DNA from 2 places in the Shewanella sp. NKUCC01_JLK genome. Region 1 is predicted to be linked to the other one. Evidence: riboswitches for the same ligand, from Rfam matches in the RefSeq annotation. Region 1 holds a riboswitch; the other holds the start of a gene.
The links. Region 1 has a riboswitch for cobalamin ahead of KO537_RS02595 (ABC transporter ATP-binding protein). Riboswitches for the same ligand answer to the same signal wherever they lie in the genome.
Positions count from the first base shown of each region.

Region 2: another riboswitch for cobalamin. It lies ahead of KO537_RS03215 (TonB-dependent receptor); the one in region 1 lies ahead of KO537_RS02595 (ABC transporter ATP-binding protein).

Region 1 is NZ_JAHKRD010000002.1:57,578-65,463, forward strand. Features, by position in the region: gene KO537_RS02590 (iron ABC transporter permease) at 1-1,042, opposite strand, end outside; gene KO537_RS02595 (ABC transporter ATP-binding protein) at 1,039-1,914, opposite strand; cobalamin riboswitch at 2,014-2,214, opposite strand; gene KO537_RS02600 (histidine phosphatase family protein) at 2,436-3,161, opposite strand; gene metH (methionine synthase) at 3,430-7,164, shown strand; gene KO537_RS02610 (hypothetical protein) at 7,553-7,886, opposite strand, start outside.
Region 2 is NZ_JAHKRD010000002.1:214,337-222,222, forward strand. Features, by position in the region: gene KO537_RS03205 (LysR family transcriptional regulator) at 1-468, shown strand, start outside; gene KO537_RS03210 (HDOD domain-containing protein) at 549-1,277, opposite strand; gene KO537_RS03215 (TonB-dependent receptor) at 1,557-3,518, opposite strand; cobalamin riboswitch at 3,627-3,862, opposite strand; gene KO537_RS03220 (hypothetical protein) at 3,997-5,439, opposite strand; gene rihA (pyrimidine-specific ribonucleoside hydrolase RihA) at 5,674-6,630, shown strand; gene rbsK (ribokinase) at 6,650-7,561, shown strand; gene azu (azurin) at 7,856-7,886, shown strand, end outside.

The DNA of each region.
Region 1 (7,886 bases):
TACCCAATAGACAGCGCGCTAATACATCAATCCACACCATAAATAATCCGCCCACCAGCGCCGTTAATAAAATCGGCTGACGACCGGGAAACAGCATGCGCACTGTGTGGGGGATCATTAACCCGACAAAACCGATACCGCCACAGGTAGCCACCAAAATAGCGGTAATCAAGGAGCAGAGCAGCAACATATTGAGCCGCAGCTTAGGCACATTCACCCCTAAGGTATGCGCCGTTTCATCCCCCGCCTGCAACGCCATGATCTGCCGTTTCATGCCTAAAATAATGAATAAACTCGCGCCAATCACCAGTGTCGGCAGTACTAACAAGGACCAACTGGCCTTAGCGAAACTGCCTAAACTCCAAAACAGCACAGAGGCTGTCGCCTGCGGACTGGCGAAATACAGCAGCAGACTCGTTAATGCGCCGAACATAAAGGAGGTCGCCACACCAGAGAGCAGCATGCGCTCCACTTGACTATTGAGCCCTAAGCCTGACAAAGCAAGCACTATCAACACCGACAAACTCGCGCCAATAAAAGCGCCCAAGGGCAAGCTAAACCAAAGTAATCCAGACAAGGCACCCGAACCGCTAAAAAGCCCAGAATGTGCCGCCATGCCCGCATTATCAAAAAATCCAGAGCCAGTGAATAAGGTCAACATCACCACAGCGCCAAAGGACGCGCCAGAGCTAATGCCAAACAAATAGGGATCGGCGAGCGGATTGCGAGTCACGGTTTGCAACACACTGCCCGCCAGTGACAAACCCGCACCCGCCACAAAGGCAAGTAAAATGCGCGGTAGCCTGAGCTCCATCACAATGCGTTCGGTCATGCCATTGGCTTGAGTGAGGTTCGTCGCCTTATTGATAAATACTTGAATAACATCCGTAAAACTGATGTTCGCCGCACCAAAACTCGTCGCGGCAATAGGCGTTATCAAAGTGATGATACCTAATACGAGCAGCATCAGTTGTTGTCTCGTCAACGGTGTCACGATACGCCCCAAATATGAGATGAAATATTGTTTACTCCCCTGAGTCATCCACCCTCGCCTCGCTCATTCAGGCCATGATCTACATGGTGGTAACCATAAAAATAGCTGATTAAGGGCTTTTTATGTTGTGGATGGGGCGATACCTGAGCACACACGCCAAACACATCACCAATTCGCGCCTCGGTTAATACTTCGGTTGGCGTCCCCATAGCGCTGACTTCCCCGTTATGGATCAACAGCAAACTGTCGCACAGGGCACTGGCTAAATTAAGATCATGAATAGAGGCAATCACGCTGATGCCAAGGCTACGCACCAATTCGAGGATTTGAATTTGATAGCGCACATCGAGGTGGTTCGTTGGCTCATCGAGGATTAAAAGCTGCGGCTGCTGCACTATGGCGCGGGCAATCAAGGCGCGTTGCTTTTCACCGCCAGATAAGTGCTCATATTGTTGGTGCATCTTATGGCTCAAGCCAACTTTCTCTAAAGCCTTAGCAATACGCTCAGTATCACAGCTCGAATTGGTATCAAACATGCCCTTGTGGGGCGTTAAGCCCATGCTGACCAATTGCTCTGTGGTGAGGTCAAAATAGTGCGGTGTATCCTGCTGCACTACGGCAACGCGACAGGCAAACGCCTTGGGCGACAAACGCTCAATATCTTGATCAAAAAGGGTAATTTTGCCCTGAGTCGGGCGAACAAACCGATACAAACATCGCAACAAGCTAGACTTGCCCGCACCGTTAGGGCCAATCAACCCCAGCATCTGCCCCGTTGTCAGCGTAAAGTTAATATTGGAAAGAATGGTTTTGCCATCGATACACCAGCTCAACTGGCTCACATTGAGCGCGACTGACGGGCTCAATGATGGGTTAGTGTCATTCACGGGGCTATTAGTTTGGATTGCGGAAAGTTTCACCTAAGCGGCGCTCCTATCGAGTCCAAACCTGTATAAAAAAAGGTTGTGCATATTGTCATCTGCTCCCTCGAGTCACCCGCTCGAGAACTAAGGCTGCACGCAGCGATAACAGAAATAGGCAGGTCTCCTGACTCGTAGAAAAGAAGGAGCTAGGCTCTAGAATCTAGATTCTAGGTGCTTCTTTAAACTACTCACAGTTGCGGGCACAGTTCGGGCTGACTGACGAGCAGCTCCCCGATTCCCTATTATGTTTGGGTTGATATGCTCTTTGTTAACAACGCCACTGTGAATAAAAACAACGGAGCGATTCGAACAAAGAGAGTCTATTCCCAACACCTATTTCTGCGACGTTATCACTCATTGCGCATGTAATACGCTATCTCGTTCAAACGTCAGGGAAAAGCATTATCCTACATCTATCCCATTAGGCAATGCTGTTTAAATCAGAATATTTTCATGTCAGCTTATTCTCGCCAAACGATCACGCCTACATGATAGCGCCGAGATAGTGAAATAAGGCCTCAACACCTGCGCCCACTCGGCCAATCTAAACGCCAATAGCAGGCACCCTGTTCATCTTGCAGCACATTAATAGTCACCACGGCCGCCACGGGTAAATCGAGTTGACTATAAAACCCCACCGCCCGTTCAACCCCTAAGGCACGCGCCATTAAGTGACGGATCACACCGCCGTGGGTCACGACCCACACTTGAGTGGCTGGCATATTGTCACCGTTTTCATTAACGGCACTGTTTTCATTACCCATTTTATGTGAGTCAAGGGTCAATCGTTCAAACTCGGCGGCGAGTATCTGGTCAATCGTCCCATTCACCCGCGACTCGAAACTGGCCATAGTTTCCCCATTGGGCGGCGGTGTTTGCCAAGGGTTTTGCCAATAGGCCGCTAAGCGTTTGCCCTCTTGCTGATACAGCTCATCGAGTCGACAACCGTCCCAATCGCCAAAATCAATTTCCTGTAAACCCGACAAAAACTGCGCCTGTAATGGCCTTGACTCAGATATCAGTGCCGCCGTCGAATGCAGCTCGGCGGCAAAAGCGTGGGCAAAATCGGCGCAGCGGCGTGAAGTCGAGCTATAAATCGCGCTACACACGCTGGCCTGTGACTCAACTGCTGCCGACATTTGTTGCCAACCCTTTTTGCTTAAAGGCACATCCACACGACCCCGCAAAATAGCGCCGCCTTCACACTCACCGTGGCGTAACAATAACAATCGAACTTGTTTCATATATGCCTTTTTAGTTAGGGACTAGATGCTAGGAACTCAAGCCAAGGGCCTAAATTCTTGATTCTCGATTCTCGCTCCTAATGCCTTTGACTTTCATCTTGCCCTGACAATCATAAGTCGCGTATTATGGACGTCTATACGTTTAAATGTCCAAAACAAATTTTTAAGAACAAGTATTAAAAAATGTCGGCTGACGACAATAAAATGCACTTAGCATAACAATGGCCGATTTTTGGACTTAACTTAGCTGTATTTAAGGTAATTATTTATGACGATACCCTCTACCAAAGCCGGCCAGATATTGGCAGACATACGCAAACAGCTTGCAGAGCGCATTCTGATCTTAGACGGTGCCATGGGCACTATGATCCAAGGCTACAAGCTGGAAGAAGAGGACTATCGCGGCGAACGCTTTAAAGATTGGCACACTGACGTCAAAGGCAACAACGATTTATTGGTCTTGTCACAGCCTCACATCATCAAACAAATTCACACCGACTACTTAAACGCCGGTGCCGACATCATTGAAACCAACACCTTTAACGCCACCACCATCGCCATGGCCGACTACGACATGCAGTCGCTGTCCGCCGAAATTAACTTAGTCGGCGCGCGCCTCGCCCGTGAAGCCTGTGATGAAGCCTTTGCTGCCACAGGCATTCCACGCTACGTCGCCGGTGTGTTAGGACCCACTAACCGTACGTGTTCGATTAGCCCTGATGTGAACGACCCTGGTTATCGCAACGTCAGCTTCGATGAGTTAGTGACTGCTTACAAAGAATCCACTAAGGCGCTGATTGAGGGTGGCGCGGATATCATTATGGTCGAGACCATATTCGATACCTTAAACGCCAAAGCCGCGCTGTTTGCGATTGAATCGGTATTTGATGACTTATTCGGTCAGCATTCTAAAGACAGATTGCCGATCATGATTTCGGGCACCATTACCGATGCCTCTGGCCGCACACTGACTGGCCAAACGACTGAAGCCTTTTACAATTCCCTTCGCCATATCAAGCCGTTATCTATCGGTTTAAACTGTGCACTTGGGCCAAAAGAATTGCGCCCCTATGTAGAAGAATTATCCCGCATCAGCGAGTGCTATGTGTCGGCGCATCCGAATGCTGGCCTACCGAACGAGTTTGGCGGTTACGATGAAACCCCAGAGGACATGGCGAATGTGATCGAAGATTGGGCGCGCGAAGGCATGCTCAATATTATCGGTGGTTGTTGTGGTAGTACGCCTGAACATATCCGCGTGATCCGCGAAGCGGTGAGCCGTCACGATCCGCGTATTTTGCCGGACATTCCGGTAGCTTGCCGCTTGGCAGGTTTGGAACCACTGACTATCGATGCCAATACACTGTTCGTTAACGTGGGTGAGCGCACCAACGTTACAGGTTCGGCCAAGTTTTTAAAGCTGATCAAAGAAGGCAAGTTTGAGCAAGCGCTTGATGTGGCTCGCGAGCAGGTCGAAAGCGGCGCACAGATCATCGACATCAACATGGACGAAGGCATGCTCGATGGCGCCGAGATCATGCACAAGTTTTTAAACTTGATTGCCTCTGAGCCCGACATCAGCCGCGTACCTATTATGATCGACTCCTCTAAATGGGAAGTGATCGAAGCTGGCCTCAAATGTATTCAAGGCAAGGGCATAGTTAACTCTATTTCCCTCAAAGAAGGCGAAGCCAAGTTTATCGAGCAAGCCACCTTAGTGAAACGCTACGGCGCGGCGGCCATTATCATGGCATTCGACGAACAAGGTCAGGCCGATACTAAGGCACGTAAAATCGAAATCTGTACCCGCGCCTATCGGGTGCTGGTCGACAAGGTCGGCTTTCCGCCAGAAGACATCATCTTCGACCCGAATATTTTCGCCATCGCCACCGGTATCGATGAACACGACAACTATGCCGTCGATTTTATTGATGCCATTAAAGCGATTAAAGCCACCCTGCCCCACGCGATGATTTCGGGCGGCGTATCGAACGTGTCGTTCTCATTCCGCGGTAACAACCCAGTGCGCGAAGCGATCCACGCCGTTTTCCTGTACCACGCCATCAAAGTCGGCATGGACATGGGGATTGTCAACGCGGGCCAGTTAGCCATTTACGACGATATCGATCCTGAGCTTAAAGTACGGGTCGAAAACGTAGTGCTTAACTTGCCCTGCCCAATTGAAGGCTCAAGCAATACCGAGCAGTTACTTGAAATCGCGGAGAAATTCCGCGGTGATGGCGCGCAGGTCGGTAAAAAAGAAGATTTAGAATGGCGCATCTGGCCGGTGAGCCAACGCTTATCCCATGCGCTCGTCAAAGGCATTACCGAATTTATCGATGAAGATACCGAAGCCGCTCGCCAAGAAGCGAAACGTCCGCTGGATGTGATTGAAGGCGCCTTGATGGACGGCATGAACGTGGTCGGCGACTTGTTCGGCTCGGGCAAAATGTTCCTGCCGCAGGTGGTGAAATCGGCGCGGGTGATGAAAAAAGCTGTGGCTTACTTAAACCCCTATATCGAGCTAGAAAAGGTCGAAGGCCAATCTAACGGCAAGATTTTGATGGTGACAGTAAAAGGTGACGTGCACGATATCGGCAAGAATATCGTCGGTGTAGTGCTCGCCTGTAACGGTTTTGAGGTATTCGATTTAGGTGTGATGGTGTCGGTGGAGCGAATTCTCGACGCCGTGAAAGAACACAATATCGATATCATCGGCATGTCGGGCCTCATCACGCCGAGTCTGGACGAAATGGTGCACAACGTGAAAACCTTCCACCGCGAAGGCTTAACCATTCCGGCGATTATCGGCGGTGCGACTTGCTCGAAAATCCACACTGCGGTGAAGATTGCGCCCCATTATCCCCATGGCGCCATTTATATCGCCGATGCGTCCCGCGCCGTGCCTATGGTGAGTAAGCTCATCAACAACGAGACTCGCCAAGCGACCATAGACGAAACCTATGCCGAATACGACGACATGCGCACTAAGCGCCTATCCCAAGCAAAGCGCAAAGAGATAGTGTCACTCGAAGCGGCCCGTGAAAACCGCTGCCAACACGATTGGGCCAATTACACCCCGTTCACGCCAAACGTGCTCGGTCGCCAAGTATTTGATAATTATCCATTAGAAGACTTAGTCGAGCGTATCGACTGGACACCGTTTTTCCGCTCGTGGGAATTGCACGGCCATTACCCTGAAATCCTCACCGATAAAGTGGTCGGTGAAGAAGCGCAAAAGCTGTTCGCCGATGGTCAGGCCATGCTCAAACAAATCATCGAAGAAAAGTGGCTCACGGCAAAAGCGGTTATCGGCTTATTCCCAGCCAATACCGTGAATTACGACGACATTGAGCTCTACACAGATGAATCGCGCACCACAGTCGAAATGACCACACATCACCTGCGGATGCAGCTTGAGCGTGTCGGCAACGACAACTTCTGCCTATCCGACTTTGTTGCGCCAAAAGACTCAGGCGTCGCCGATTACATGGGCGGCTTTGCGGTGACCACAGGCCACGGCATAGACGAACATGTGGCACGTTTTGAAGCCAACAACGACGACTACAACGCCATCATGCTCAAATGCTTAGCCGACCGTTTAGCCGAAGCCTTTGCCGAGCGGATGCACGAACGGGTACGTAAAGAGTTTTGGGGTTATGCGGCCGACGAGCAGTTAAGCAACGAAGCCTTAATCCGCGAGAAATACAAAGGCATACGCCCCGCACCAGGCTACCCAGCTTGCCCAGACCACACAGAAAAAGGCTTGTTATGGGACTTGCTCAAGCCCGATGAAACTATCGACTTGAACATCACCGAAAGCTACGCCATGTTCCCCACAGCGGCAGTATCGGGCTGGTATTTCGCCCACCCGAAATCGCGCTACTTTGGCGTGAGTAATATCGGCCGCGATCAAGTGGAAGATTATGCCAAGCGTAAAGGGATGAGCATTGCGGAAACGGAGAAGTGGCTGGCGCCAGTGTTGGATTATGATCCTGACTGATTTTTAGAAATAGTCAGGATCTTTATTACGCTAACGCGGTTTGAGATCTAAGATCGGTCTTGCGACCGAAAGGTCGTGGGGCTTCACCCCACACCCGACCAAGGAGGACTGCTCGTCCTATCCTCCTTGGATTCTCCAAGACGCCCCTAGCGAAGTTACATGCATTGATTAGTGGCTTCGTGCTTATTCAAAAATCGCTAACGCTTCCGATGGTACATCCTGTACCCCGAAAGCTAGCGAGGCATCCATGCCTCGCTCACGCTATTTTCTTCAACGCCCTTCAGCAACTTCGCAGGGGATCAGTGAACTTCTGTGGCATTAGAGTTAACTTTTCGCATTGAAAGAGTTATGCCAACTCCACAAGCCTTATTGTCCTCAACATACCAATTTATATAGTAGACTCGAGCTTATCATTGATACTTTTATAAACTAAATATAAGTGTATCAACTCAACCAAAGCTAAATTAACTATTACGACGGTGAAATATTGAAAATGCCCCATAGCCCATAAGTTAAATAAAAAGAAAACTTCTATAAGTCGAAATTTAGACCATTTAAAGTAATTTGACGGATAATCTTTACCTATAAGCATAGGTAACAGTTTCAAATTAAAAGTGACTGCAATAGCAATATACAAACAGAGCATACTAAGTAACGAAAACAATAATTTAAAGCTAAAAATATTCATCTGCATAAAAATCGATTCAGACTTAAATTCAACC
Region 2 (7,886 bases), 160 kb from region 1:
ACCTCAGATCCTGTGCCTGGGCATTCACTCGCCTACCAGCATTTGTTTGATTTTGAAGTGAGGTTAGTGGTTGCTAAGGATCATCCTTTAGCGAAAGAAGCCTATGTCACCCCTAAGCAATTAGCACACTTGCCTATTATCAGTTATCCAGTGCCGTTGACACGTTTAGATATTTATCGCCACTTTTTAGAGCCTGCGGGCATAGAGGCGGGCGAGCAAAAAACCTGTGATTTAACCATGATGTTATTGCAACGCATCGCCTGTAAAGACGGCATAGCCGCACTGCCAAGCTGGTCGATTAATGAAGGACATGGACTGAGTCTCGCTACGGTAAAACTCGGCCAAGAAGGCCTGAAACGACCGCTATTTGGTGCCTATCGCCGCCACAGTGCTAACTCTGCATTGATCCAAAATTGGTTACAACTGGTGGCGAGGGAAGGTTTATCCCGCCAGCAGAAGACGAATTAATGCGGGTGACATTGAATAAAAAAGCCTGCGAATGCAGGCTTGTTTATTGAGTCAAATGACTATTTCATAGCATCGACAAATTACAGCGGATTCATCAACAATCCACGCATAGACAAGACACGGCGCAGTATCAACCCTGATGAATTAGGATTACGGGTCTGACGCAAATTATGGGCGATCATAAATTCTTGACGCAGATCCTGATCGAGATCTAACGCCTCGAACGCTTCGATGGTTAAGGTCTGTTGTTGATTATCAATCAATGACTTAATCACACTTAAAGGAAATGACTGTTCGGCATTAGCATTTAAATAGGCAAATGCGGTCAGTGCGATAATTTGGCCGAACACACTGAACAGAGCTAAGGTTTGTACTTCGTCAGCATCAACCTCCACACCTTCCATATCCGCTAAGCTATCTACCGCATCCGTTGCAATATCTTCAGTCAGCTTCCAATAACCTTGGACCAACTTTTTATAGGGCTGTGGCAGTTCATCGAGGCGTTCTTTTAAATAGAACGTAAAAGCGTAGCGATAGATATTAACTTGACCTAAGCGGATCAAAGCTTCTTTCAACGAACGAGTTTTGTGATTTTCCACTACAGCAGCCTGTGCGGAATTACTGCGCATAAGCATGTGCGCTGCCAATGCGGGATCGCTCGAGATAATGTCAATCACATTACGAATGTCGCCTTCAGCAAGGATCGCTTTTTTGAGTGGAATTAGAATTCCTCGGCGGCCAATCACTTGCTCTTCGTTCGCTATGATAGCTCTAACTTGAGTAAAAACCTGTTGCTCAAGATCAGTCATAAGACACTTTACACCTGTTTATTAACAATAAGATGATTCGGTTACAGCTCACATCATACCTAAAATACTAAGAATTTCAGCCATAAACAGCAGAGTAAAATATAAATTACTCCTATTTAGTGATGACTGCCCGCTAACACTATAGATAACGACAATTAAACCACTCTACTAAAACGATATTCAAGACTATACCTATTTTAAGATTTATTCTTTGAACTCAGCGTAAAAAATAAAAAGCCAGACTCAGTCTGGCTTTGTTATTAGATAGCTCATTAATAATTAGAAGCGGTAGCCCACAGTGAAACGAATATCACGGCCTCGACCAGAATAGTAACTATCCCCCCAATCGCCACCGTAATAACCTGCACTGACATAATCTTTATCGAATACATTATCGATACGCAAACTAGCAAGCCAAGCATCACGATTATAATTCAAGGCTAAATTACCAAGCACGTAACTTGCTAGCTTATCACCTTGATTAGCGTTATCGCCTTCGATAAAACGATCACCCGTGTAGATAGCTTCGGCAAATACTTGGAAATGCTCAGCAAAATCCATGCTGACATAACCGCGTCCCGTGTGTTTTGCCACCCAAGACAGCTCTTTGCCATCGTTAGCACCATCGGTAAATTCGGCGTCGGTATAGTTATATTCCAGCCCTAGCTGCAGCGCTTTAGTGATCTGCCAATCCCAATCGGCACCCGCGCCATAACGACGAGAAGCGTCGGCATTAACGTTTGCACCGTTGAAATTTCCACCTATGGGTTTAACTGCACTCGAGTCATAAACAATTTCATCCTCTAAATCGAGACGATATAGGCTGACTCGCAGGGTTTGACTAGCGACAGCCCAATCCCAACCCGCCTCATAGGAACGGCCTGTTTGCGGCTTTAAGCCAAATACGCCCGGCGATGTATAAGCTTGCTCATCCACTTTGGCAAAACGGAAGTTATCATCGGCGCGCACGTAGAGTCTGTGCTCCGCAGTTGGGCGGTAATTTAAACCCAGTTCGAATGCGTGGGCATTTTCGTCTAAATCCATGCCATTAGGATAGACATTGCCATCGACTAACTCGTCGGTCACCCGCGCATAACGGCCACCCACAACGTAACTTAAAGTATGGCTTAAAGGCACTGTAGCTTGTAGATAGGCGCTTTGCATTTGCTGCACATTACTGCGCGCCATAGTGTCAAAATCAGCCTTGCCACGGCTGATGTCTAAACCTGTGACTAGGTTTAGCTCGCCTTGACGCGTGCTGTAATTCGCTAACGCTTTAGGGCTAAACATTAACAGTGAGCGTGTGTTATGGCTGTTCGCCCCCCAATTAAGAGAAGACACCAAGGTATCGCTGTAATCTAAATCCGCTGCCAGCGCCCAGTTTTGATTAAGCTGATGCTGGTAACCCGTTCGCGCCGCAGTGGTCATCTCGTGGGCATACTCTACCTTATTTGATGAAGCACGGGGATCGTCTTTAAATTGCTTTTCAGTAAGCGAGCCCGGATTTTCACGATCGTTATCGTAGTAGCTGGTTTCAACAAAGAACGAGTCTGTGGCTGTTTTATATTGAATGCGGCCAAGAATAGAGCCGGTTTCGTTGGCATTATGCTGGCGATAGTTGTCACCTTGGTTGTAACTACCGGTGAAAAAGTAACGCCAATCTTTGTTGATCGCGCCAGACACATCACCACGACCTTCATAGGTATCAAAGCTACCGCCAGATAACTGCACGCTGCCGCCAGTATTTTCAGGGGACTTAGTGACAATATTAATCACCCCGCCCACGGCTTGATCGCCATAAAGTACACCTGCACTACCCGATAAAATTTCAATACGATCCACTTGATTAAGCGGAATGGCATTAAGGCTAGGTGCGGCGATATCGATATTATTGAGACGACGACCATCAAGTAAAATCAGTGTGTTATTAACGGCAGTGCTGGCGCTAAAACCACGCATAGCAAAGCTAGTTCCAATATTGTTATCCGAAATTTGAATACCGCTTTGACCGCGTAAGACGTCGGTCAAATTAGTCGCGCCACTCATTTCAATCGCAGCGGCATCAATCACATTCACATTGGCGGCAATATTTAACGGGGTCTTATCAGAGCGGCCGATCACGACAAGATGCTCGTCGACTTTAGCTGTGCTGGTATCGTCAGCCGCCATAACGGGCGCGATAATTGAAAAACTGCAAAGGCTGCCGATCAGCAGCGCGATTTTTGTTGGATTTGTTCCCATTTTACCTTTAACTCCTGCAAGGAAAACGGGGCATTGACGCCACGATACCGTTAATTCAGTCGTAAATACTGACGGTGATTATCGCATTTTGAGATCTGCCCACCGAAATCTCAAAAACACCTTTAGGGCCGGTCTCCGGACTTAGGCTATGTTAATCCATTAAAAGTTAGATTAACGCGAGACTGACCTTTCACATTCTGACTTTCGGGTTCACTCTTGAACACACCAATCAAACGCGGTCTTCTCTCACCTTTTACCGTTGCGGGGGCAGTGCCAGAATTTCACTGGCTTCCCGATTATCTCACGACACTATCATCGTAAGCACCACAGAAGGTTGACTCAAAATTAGGTTCAAAGGGCGTACAATCTGTTAACGCCCAACAAGGCTCAGAGCATATCAGACCTGAGCGCGCGCATTATAGACGTCTATACGGATGAAAGTCCATTAATCTCAAGTTAGCGAGAAAACTCACATGAGCTAGAAAACACCATCCCAGTTTTTTGCCGCAGGTTTTGGTCTGTCTTTGCTCAAAATCGCCTGACGCTGCTCAGGGGTTTCACATTGGGCAACGGGGGTAAAATCCAGCGGTTTAATCACTAACGAGTCAGCAGGTTGCACTGGCGACTTGTCGAACATTGGCAAATTCATCGACCAAGAGACCAGCTCCCCCTTTTCGCTGATGCCAACATAACCGTCATTTGCGCCATCTAACCAAGTAAGGCGCGGAATACGTGCAATCAACTTCTCCACATTTTCACGGTTGGCGCGATAACCAACAGGCACCACTTTGCCATCGGGACGCGTAAACACAAAGGAGGCAGGCCCTTGGGTAATGATGCTGCCTTCCTGCCAATATTTATCAAGAATCTCTTGGGCATAGTGAAACCCAAACATATGAGCGTAATCAGTATCGTCGGCCACTATTTGCGGCACGGCCTTATCCCGCAGTAATAAAAAGCCTGAGCCAATGCTGATAATCTCTTTTACCCCTGTGATATTGTTTTTTTTAATCCAATCGACACCACAGTTAATCCCATCGCCCCAAAAATGCGCATCCCCCGTAGGACTTAAAATCGCAAAGGCACAATTGTTTGCCGTCATACTCGCCACATCCTTTAAGGCGCTGCGGATCGAGTAAGCATCACTGCGCCAACCCCAACTCACCACAGTGCCGTCCTTTTTCAAGGCGGCATAGGTGTGTTGAAAATATTCGATCTTCGCCACATCCGTAAGCTGCGGGAGTAACTTTTTCATATTGGTCGACTCTTCAACCTGCCCCCAAATCACCGCGCTACCTTCTTTTTTGAGGGCGACAAAACTGCGTCCTCTGGCAAAGATATCGACAACATCAACTAATTGATCCTGCACATGTAAGCTATTGCCGCCGTAGGGGCCATAACCCCAAGTGTGTACCTTGCCATTAGCATCAAGGGCCGCAATGGCCTCTTGATTAGCGAACAACTTGGTAATATTGGTCATGCGGTTTTGTAGGGCTTTGTCGAGGCTATATTTCCCCGCATTGCCCCAGTACACCACAGTGCCATCTTGACGTAGCGCGGCAAACCCGTCCTTAACTGGGACGATTTGCTTAACTTGCTTAAGCTGCTCCGTCACCTCCCTGCTATCACCGCCAGCATAACTGTCGCCCCAAGTGATCACCTCACCAGATTGTGTTAACGCCGCAAAGGCCGAACTGTTGGTGACCACAGTCTCGACTGCGGGTAAATCACAGGGAATATGGCGATACTGTGGACTCGGATTTTCCTTAAGTTGGAGTAGTTTGCCGTTATCAAACTGCAGCAATGACTCGTTATTACTTTCCAGAACGGCCATAGGTTGAGGATCGCTACAGCCAGAAATCTGCATGGCAACCATGCCCGCGAGTAAAGCCTTAGGCCAAGTGATTCGATAAGTGAGCATTACTTATTTCCTTGTATTTGCTTGGATATGTCATTCAATGTTGTGCAGCGGACAGAGCGAGAATGGATTTACCTAACATCGCCTAATGTCAAAAATGGGCAGAATTCTAGCAGCTTGTTGATAAAAAGACGAAAATGCTCACAGTTTACTCTGCAAGTCCCCTCCTCAGGCTAGCGCCTAACTGATGGCATGCTATTCTAAGCACCCATCACCGCTGTTTAAAGGAGTAACAGTATGACTCGCCCTATTATTCTGGATTGCGATCCCGGCCATGACGACGCTATTGCGCTCATTTTAGCTCTCGCCCATCCAGAGCTGGTTCCACTGGCCGTCACCACCAGCGCCGGTAACCAAACGCCGGATAAAACGCTCAATAATGCCCTGCGGATCTTAACCTTATTAAATCGCAGTGATATTCCTGTCGCTGGCGGCGCCGTCAAGCCATTAGCTCGCGAATTAATCATTGCCGACAATGTCCATGGTGAAACCGGACTCGACGGCCCTGCATTGCCAGAGCCCAGCTTTGCGCCACAAACACTCAATGCCGTAGAACTGATGGCCAAGAAAATTCGCCAAAGCGATAAGCCTGTGACACTCGTCCCCACAGGACCACTCACCAATATCGCGCTTTTGCTCGCCAGCCACCACGAATTACACGCCAAGATCGAACGCATAGTGCTAATGGGCGGCGCAGCCGGTGTCGGCAATTGGACGCCTGCCGCCGAGTTTAATATTTTTGTCGACCCTGAAGCCGCCGATATTGTCTTTAAATCCGGTATTCCCATTACTATGTGTGGGCTCGATGTGACTCATCAGGCGCAAATCATGGATGAAGACATAGAACATATTCGCGCGATTCAAAATCCAATTGCTCAGTGCGTCGCCGAATTATTGGATTTCTTTATGATTTACCACAGAGATCCTAAATGGGGCTTTATTGGTGCGCCATTGCACGACCCCTGCACTATCGCTTGGTTGCTTAAACCTGAGCTATTTGAGGCGCAAGATTGCTGGGTAAGTATTGAAACCCAAAGTGAGTTGACCTTAGGCATGACAGTGGTCGATCGCTATCAGCTCACAGGTAAAGCCGCCAATGCGACTGTGCTGTTTGGGATCGATAGGCAAGGCTTTGTCGATTTACTGGTAGACAGTTTACGCGTCTATGATGCAACTTATCTCAATCGCAGATAAAAATGACAGTGAGTCTTCTATGAGCCAGATACTCGTTATCGGCAGTGCAAATGCCGACCATGTGATGAAATTTGAGTACCTGCCCGCTGCAGGGCAAACCTTAATGAGCCGAGATTATCGCCTCGAACTGGGCGGTAAGGGGGCCAACCAAGCCGTCGCCTGCGCACGCTTAGCCAAATCAGGTTCACGCACTGATTTTATCTGCCATCTCGGCCAAGACAGTATCGGCGATAATATGCGTCAAAGCTGGATGAAAGATGGCATCAGTGCGGAAGGGATCCGCCAAATAGCCGGACTGAGCACAGGCACTGCCATGATTTTTATCGGTGATAACGGTGAGAATACGATTGGCGTTGCCGCAGGTGCCAACGCCAGCCTTTCACCCGATGACTTAGAAGCTCATTACGCTCTGTTTGCTAATGCGGAGTACTTGTTAGCACAATTGGAAACGCCCGCTGCCACAGTGGCAAAGGCGCTGCAAATAGCCAAGAATCTTGGCGTGACGACTGTGCTAAATCCTGCTCCAGCGACGGCACTTGGCCAAGATGTACTCAAGTGGGTAGATATTATTACCCCCAATGAAACCGAAGCAGAAGCCTTAACGGGAGTTGAGATCAACCATCTTGATGATGCACACATGGCAGCGCAACTTCTCCACCAGCAGGGAGTAAAGATTGTGGTCATAACCTTAGGTAGCCGTGGCGCATATATCAGCAGCCCAGGTTTTAATGGGCTAATACCTGCGTTTGAAGTGCAGGCCATAGACACAGTCGCCGCAGGGGATACCTTCAATGGCGCCTTAGTTGTGGGCTTAAGCGAGGGCATGTCGATTGCTGCAGCCGTGGGATTTGCCAATGCAGCCAGTGCCATTACTGTCACTCGCCCTGGTGCACAACGTGCGATTCCCTATCGACAGGAGCTTTCGTACTAAAAACGTAAGACGTTCTGAAGTAGACGCTCTGCGTTAGAACCTATAAATTATCATTTATAAATCAAATATATAAATAATAGTTCCTGAGTACTTAGTTCACTCCAACTAAGTACTCACCTATGTTTACCGCTAACAATTTTGCCGCCAATAACAATGTAAGCTTTCAACCGAAAGTTGCATATACATAATTTACACGCTGATTTCATTCCCATTTAATGAAGATTGCTTATGCTGGCAGGTGCATGTCCGAGTCAAAACGGCTCGGCTACCCTTGTTCAAATAAGGAAGTACCAGATGAAAGCAAAAAGCACAGCTTTACGTAACG